One region of the Nocardia sp. NPDC056100 genome, then DNA from elsewhere that is predicted to be linked to it. Evidence: riboswitches for the same ligand, from Rfam matches in the RefSeq annotation. Region 1 holds a riboswitch; each other region holds the start of a gene.
What was found. A riboswitch is a leader RNA that binds a small molecule or an ion and turns the genes downstream of it on or off. The one in region 1 is predicted to bind cobalamin.

Region 2: it holds a riboswitch for cobalamin, as region 1 does, so the genes downstream of both, glyA (serine hydroxymethyltransferase) here and metE (5-methyltetrahydropteroyltriglutamate--homocysteine S-methyltransferase) in region 1, are expected to answer to the same signal.
Region 3: it holds a riboswitch for cobalamin, as region 1 does, so the genes downstream of both, ACFC0O_RS01320 (CbtB domain-containing protein) here and metE (5-methyltetrahydropteroyltriglutamate--homocysteine S-methyltransferase) in region 1, are expected to answer to the same signal.

Annotation. Positions count from the first base shown of each region.
Region 1 is NZ_JBHJVY010000002.1:1,328,222-1,330,417, forward strand. It holds gene metE (5-methyltetrahydropteroyltriglutamate--homocysteine S-methyltransferase) at 1-991, opposite strand, end outside; cobalamin riboswitch at 1,131-1,365, opposite strand; partial or broken gene ACFC0O_RS18265 (DUF5914 domain-containing protein) at 1,581-1,945, opposite strand.
Region 2 is NZ_JBHJVY010000005.1:174,415-176,610, forward strand. It holds gene ACFC0O_RS37520 (ABC transporter ATP-binding protein) at 1-491, shown strand, start outside; cobalamin riboswitch at 590-787, shown strand; partial or broken gene glyA (serine hydroxymethyltransferase) at 1,001-2,196, shown strand, end outside.
Region 3 is NZ_JBHJVY010000001.1:266,437-268,632, forward strand. It holds gene ACFC0O_RS01315 (CbtA family protein) at 1-694, opposite strand, end outside; gene ACFC0O_RS01320 (CbtB domain-containing protein) at 717-932, opposite strand; cobalamin riboswitch at 972-1,116, opposite strand; gene ACFC0O_RS01325 (hypothetical protein) at 1,182-1,571, opposite strand; gene ACFC0O_RS01330 (hypothetical protein) at 1,612-2,196, shown strand, end outside.

The sequences.
Region 1 (2,196 bases):
ACGGCACGTGCAGCAGCGAGCAGGAGCTCGACACGGCAACGCTCACACCGGCTTCGCGCAGACCGGTCAGGCGCGGCAGCGCATGATCGGGATCCACCCGCCAGATGTTGTGGCCGTCGACCACGCCCGCCACGATCAGCTTGTTCGTGATCGACTGCGCCGCAGCCACATCCGCGTCACCACTGGCGACCAGATCGAGCGCGATGCCCTCGATGCCGGTCTCGGCGAGCGCGGGCAGCGCCTCCCCCACTCGCCCGAAGTAGGTGGCCACCAGGATCGAGGGCCGCGAACTCGCCTGCGACAGTTGCTGATAGGTGTCGCGCACCGCGGCCAGCTCGGCTGCGGACAGGTCGGTGACCAGACTCGGCTCATCGATCTGCACCCAGCTCGCCCCCGCCTCGGCCAGCAGCGCGAGCAGTCGCTCGTACAGCGGCAGCAGGCTCGGCAGCAGGTCGAGCAGATCGCTGCCGTCGACCGATTTGGCGAGCTTGAGGAAGGTGATCGGCCCGACCACCACCGGCCGTGCCGGAATACCGAGCGCCAGCGCCTCTTTCAGCTCCGCGAGCGGCTTGTCTGGATGCAGCGAGAACTGCGTCGCCGCCGACAACTCCGGCACCAGGTAGTGGTAGTTGGTGTCGAACCACTTGGTCATTTCCAGCGGCGCGACCTCGGCATTGCCGCGCGCGGCGGCGAAATAACGGTCCAGTTCATCGGCGATACCCGATACCCGCTCGGGCAGTGCGCCCAGCAGGACCGCGGTATCGAGGACCTGGTCGTAGTACGAGAACGTGCCGACCGGAACCGAATCCAGCCCGGCATCACGGGCGGCGGTGAGCGCGGTGGTGCGCAGGTTCCGGGCGACCTCGTGCAGGGCGGCGGCGTCGCTGCGCCCGGCCCAGTACGCTTCGATCGCCTTCTTGAGCTCCCGGTTCGGACCGATACGCGGTAGCCCCAGCACTGTTGCGGTGAAGGTGTTTTCAGGGTTCGACATCGAATGAACTCCATGGTTCAGCAGCCAGTGACCGCCACCCATAACGAGCGCACACCCAGCGAGCCCACAGCAGCATCGTTCCCGTGCCCGGGTCCACTCGGCGCAACGCCCAATCCACGAGGCGACGACCGCCGGATACGGCGTATCCGGCACAGCGGGCAGGTCTTCGGACTCGTGGGCATCGACCCCGATGGGGTCGGCCCCGGCGCTCGAGGCCCGGGGCTGGTCCTACTGACCGTCGCTTCCCAGGCATACTTCCGGCGCCCAGTGCGAATGACGGCTGTCGTTCCCACTCACCGCTGCGGGACAGTCCCGGATTCTCACCGGGTTCCCTCTCGCCCACCGGCGCGCGAACGCACCGTCGGACTTCGACGCCTTCGGGTTGGGGTCAGGGGCTCCTCGACTCCACCTCCGGCGAACCAGCTGCGGAGGCGAATATAGCGAAAACCAATGGGATAGCGAAAGGCGGGTCCGGTCCGTCCCACGGAGTGGACATACCGAACGATGCGCGAGGGGTCCGGGTGCCGATAGGACGAGATCCGCCCGAAGCCCGCGGGCAGGACCATCGCCCGAGGGGACCGCCGCCGCTCTACCGGTGCTGTGTGCGCAGCCGGTAGCGCCGCTCGGCGTAGGCGAGATCATCGCGCCACAATCGATTCGCGGCGTGGTTCATCGCCGGACGCAGCAGCGACAGCGCGTGGTGTGCGAACCGAATCCCGGACGATCCGAGGTCGCGATGGTCGTCTCCACCACTGCGGTGCGGGCTTGGCCGTCCGGGCCGGGACCCATTGGGGTGGCATGGGTTTCGACGACGCTGCCCGTTCCTTCGCCCGCCACGATGTGCATCACGATGGTGCGCGAATCCGGGCAGCTGAATTCGGCGCGCACCGGTACGCCCAGTCGGCGGGTCACGTGGAAGGTCACCGCCAACTCTAATCGGTGATTGTCCTCGGTGATCCCCTCGCGCGGCGGCGTACCGGCGGGCCGCTCACCCAGAATCGTTGCCTCAGTATTTGTTTCACGGCCGACGCCCCTGCGACCAGCGCAGGGTCGCAGCGATCAGTGCGGGATCGGCGTCCTGATAGGTGGGCCGCTGACGTGGCCAGGTTCCTGGCGAGAATCGTTGTAGCGGAGAGTTCTTCGGCCCGGAGACGAGTTCGGAGCGGATCCCGCACCGCGGGAATCGATTCGATCGATCGACACCC
Region 2 (2,196 bases), on a different contig from region 1:
TCACCGTCCACGATGTGGTGCGGCTCGGCCGGATTCCGCATCGCGGCTGGTTCGGCGGCGATCCGGGCGCGGATACCGCGGCCATCGACGCCGCGCTCACCGCGGCGGGATTGGCGGACAAGGCGACTCAGCGCTGGCACACGCTCTCCGGAGGTGAGCGCCAGCGCACGCTGATCGCGAGCGCGCTGGCGCAGGAACCCCGCGAACTCCTGCTCGACGAGCCCACCAACCATCTCGATATCGCGCATCAGCTCGAGATCCTCACCCTGGTCCGCGCCCTGCCGGTGACCGCGATCCTGGCCCTGCACGACCTGAATCTGGCCGCCATGTTCTGCGATGTACTGGTGGTGCTGCAACACGGCCGCGTGGTGGCGACCGGCGCTCCGGCGCAGGTGCTGACCGAGGAACTCATCGCCGAGGTCTACCGGGTGCGCTGCCGGGTCGAAAGCACCGGCGCGGGCGATACTTCGGTGCGATTCCTGCGCGACTGACCGGAGCGCGCCCCGGGCGTGCGGGCATCGTATGCTTCGTACGCAGCTGGTTCGCCGGTGATCGCGATATCGGGAGCCCCCGGATCGATCCCCGGCGTCGAAGTCCGCACGGTGCGAGCCCGCGGGCGAAGAGGGAACCCGGTGGGAATCCGGGACTGTCCCGCAGCGGTGAGCAGGAACGAACGCCGTCACACGCACTGGGCGACCGACAGCCCGGGAAGCGACGGCCGGTAGGGCGGCCGAATTCGGGCCGGTGCCTGTGAGTCCGAAGACCTGCCCGCTGTGCCGGATGCGCCGTATCCGGCGGTCGCCGCCTCGTGGACTGGGCGCAGCACCGACCTCCGGGCCGCCCGCGTGCGGGAGCCGGACCGTCTCAGGTGCGCGTGCCCGAGGGCGTCGGCTATCCCCTTGCTAGCCAACGGAGTACGCCAGTGGTTGCTTCTCATCCCCGCACCGCCTCGGTCAACACCCAACCGCTCGGTGAGCTCGATCCGGAGCTGGCCGCCGCCATGGCGGGCGAGCTGGCCCGCGAACGCGACACCCTCGGAGATGATCGCCTCGGAGAACTTCGTACCGCGCGCGGTATTGCAGGCCCAGGGCAGCGTGCTGACCAACAAATACGCCGAGGGCTATCCCGGCCGCCGCTACTACGGCGGCTGCGAACACGTCGATGTGGTGGAGACCTTGGCCCGCGATCGCGCCAAGGAGCTGTTCGGCGCGGAATTCGCCAATGTGCAACCGCATTCGGGTGCGCAGGCCAATGCCGCGGTGCTGATGGCGCTGATGAATCCGGGAGACCGGCTGCTCGGCCTGGATCTGGCGCACGGCGGGCATCTCACGCACGGTATGCGATTGAACTTCTCCGGCAAGCTGTATCGGGTGAGCGCCTACGGCGTGAGCAAGCGGGACCATCGCATCGATATGGACGAGGTCCGCAAGATCGCCCGCAATACCTCGCCGAAGGTGATCGTGGCGGGCTGGTCGGCCTATCCCCGGCATCAGGATTTCGCGGCCTTCCGTGAGATCGCCGATGAGGTCGGCGCATACCTGTGGGTCGATATGGCGCACTTCGCCGGGTTGGTCGCGGCCGGATTGCATCCCTCGCCGGTGCCGCACGCCGATATCGTCTCCTCCACCGTGCACAAGACCCTGGGTGGTCCGCGCTCCGGTCTGATCCTGGCCAAGCAGGAATTCGCCAAGAAGCTGAATTCGGCTGTCTTCCCGGGCCAGCAGGGTGGACCGCTCATGCACGCCATCGCGGCCAAGGCGGTGTCGTTCAAGATCGCGGCGGGTGCGGAATTCCGGGATCGGCAGCAGCGCACGCTGTCCGGTGCCAAGATCCTCGCCGAACGACTCACCGGCAGCGATGTCGCGGCCAAGGGCATCAGCGTGCTCACCGGCGGTACCGATGTGCACCTGGTGCTGGTGGATCTGCGGGATTCGCAGCTCGACGGTCAGCAGGGCGAGGATCTGCTGCACGAGATCGGAATCACGGTGAACCGCAATGCCGTTCCCTTCGATCCGCGCCCGCCCATGGTCACCTCGGGTCTGCGCATCGGCACCGCCGCATTGGCCACCCGCGGGTTCGGCGATGCCGAGTTCACCGAGGTCGCCGATATCATCGCCACCGCCCTGGCGGGTGGCTCCGATATCGAGGCGCTGCGCGACCGGGTCACGAAACTGGCGCGCGCGGTACCGCTCTACG
Region 3 (2,196 bases), on a different contig from region 1:
GATAGACGATCTTGCCGGACGGATCGGTGAGGGGCTGTGGCGTCTCGGTGTCGAAGTCGCCGAAGGAACTGTTCGCCGACAGATGTCCAAGCGGCGGCAGTATGAGCATGACCACCGCCATGACCACCACGAAGGAGGCTGCGGCGGCGATCGTCGCGGTCCAATTGCCCAGTCGCGCAGCGAGTTTGCGGCCGAGCCAGATCGCCGCGATCAGCGCCACCCCGGTGATCACGATCATCGCCAGGTAGAGCGCCGTGCGTTCCTTGATGGTGTCCGGATGCCCGATCGAGGGCGGATTGGCCGGATACTTCAGGAACGGAACCGCGTACAGCGTCAGGAACATTCCGCCCGCGACGAGCAGTGCGAGATTGCGCGGGGTGATGTTCCCGGCCCGGCGCAGCGCCAGGTAGTAGACCACCGCGAACAGCGCGCCCAGTGCCAGGCCGAAGACGACCATGCCGAAACCGATTCCGACATTGGCCTGTTCGGTGCGAGTGAACAATTCGGTATCGGCCATATCGCCCATGGGATGTCCGGCGGCCTTGTCCAGGGCCATTTGGGCGTCATCGCGCCCGGTTTCGTAATCGATGGCGCGGCCGATGATGGGTTCGGCCAGAATGCGCGCGAACGCGAACGCCAGCAGTCCGCCGAGTCCGCCCAGCAGGACGCCTCGGCCGATGATTCGCTTTTCCATTGTGTGTGCTCGATTCCCGTTGCTAGTGGCAGGGGAATCCGAGGAAATGCCGGCCGTCGTGGACGAACTCGTGCACGTGCATATCGCTGCCGAAGATCGATACCGCGCCCTGGTCGATCCCGATGAAGTAGATCGCGAGCAGTGCCAGGATGGCGGTGCCGGTCAGCCATAGCGCGGTGGTGGGCAGGGCCAGGGATCCGGTTCCGAGACCGGAACGCGGGACGTATGAGGTTGCCACGATGACTCCTCGAGTTCGTGGGGATTGTGCGCGTCCCCGTCGGTGAATTGAACGCGATGCGAGGGTCTGACTCGCCCCCCGCCGGATGGCGGGAGTTCACAGTGGCGCGACCGTTCCGGAGTTGCACCGGATTCCTCGAGGCATCGTTCCTCAACGATACGAAACCGCGTGCGCGCAGGTCAAACGCGGAACCGCACCGTGAAATGGCTATTGCCGAGCTATCGATACCTGTGAATTTCCTGGTAACGCTCAGGCGGATCCGAGTGCGTCACCGAGGATCTTGTTCAGATCGACCGGCGTTCCCGGTTCGTAGACGGTCGCGCCCTTTTTGGTGATCACCACGATCTTGCCGTCCCGAATCCGGCAATCCATCTCTGTCAGCACGGTTTTGGCGCGCACATCGTAAACGGTTCGGCAGTGCGTCTTTTCGCGAATCCAGAAGCCGAGCCGGGCCAGCACGGACAGCTCGACCAGGGTGGCGGAGATGAGATATTCCAGCGCCTGCAGATCGATCATGCCGCGCTCGCGGGTGACGCTGACCTCCTCGATCCCGGACTTCTCCAGCCATTGGCCGAGTTCTTCAGCTATGTCGCGGTCACCCGCGCGCACTTCGACATTGAATACTTGTTCCGCTGTCATAACGGGCTCCGGCCGGTCGGCGATGATAGAGAATTATTCCGTGATCGAGGCCGGATCGGAAGCCGATTCGCCCGGCTGTCAGCCCGAACTCCTGCGTGCGCGGGCGGCCCGGCTGATCTCCGATCGCGGCTGGGCCTGGCCGCCCGCCACGCCGCTGTCCGAGCGGGAATTGGCGCGAGAATGCGCACTGCTCGGTGTTCCGCCGGGAGTGGGTCAGCTGGCGAATCACGCGCAATTCGGTGTGCCGGAGGCCCTGGAACTGCTCGTTTCCACATTTCTGACCGAAATCGCGCGGCGGCGACCGGAGTTGGCGCGAACGCTGCGGGATTGCGTGGTGGTCGAGACCGGTCGCAGTGGCCGGGCGCATGGCACGAGTACCCCGTATCGGGGTGAGGGGGTGGTCGTCTTGCTCGACGGCGCGATGCTGCTCATGTTCGCCGATATGGTCCGGCACGCGATGACCCTGATCGGTCAAGCACCGGGACGGGTTTTCGTGGATCCCCCCGAATCGGGCACGGTGCGCGCGGCGGCCCGGCTGATCTGGGCGTTCCGGCAACCAGCACGAGGATTCGAGCATTCGGATCTGCCACCGGCGGGTGACGGCTGGTACAGCGGCGCAGCGGCT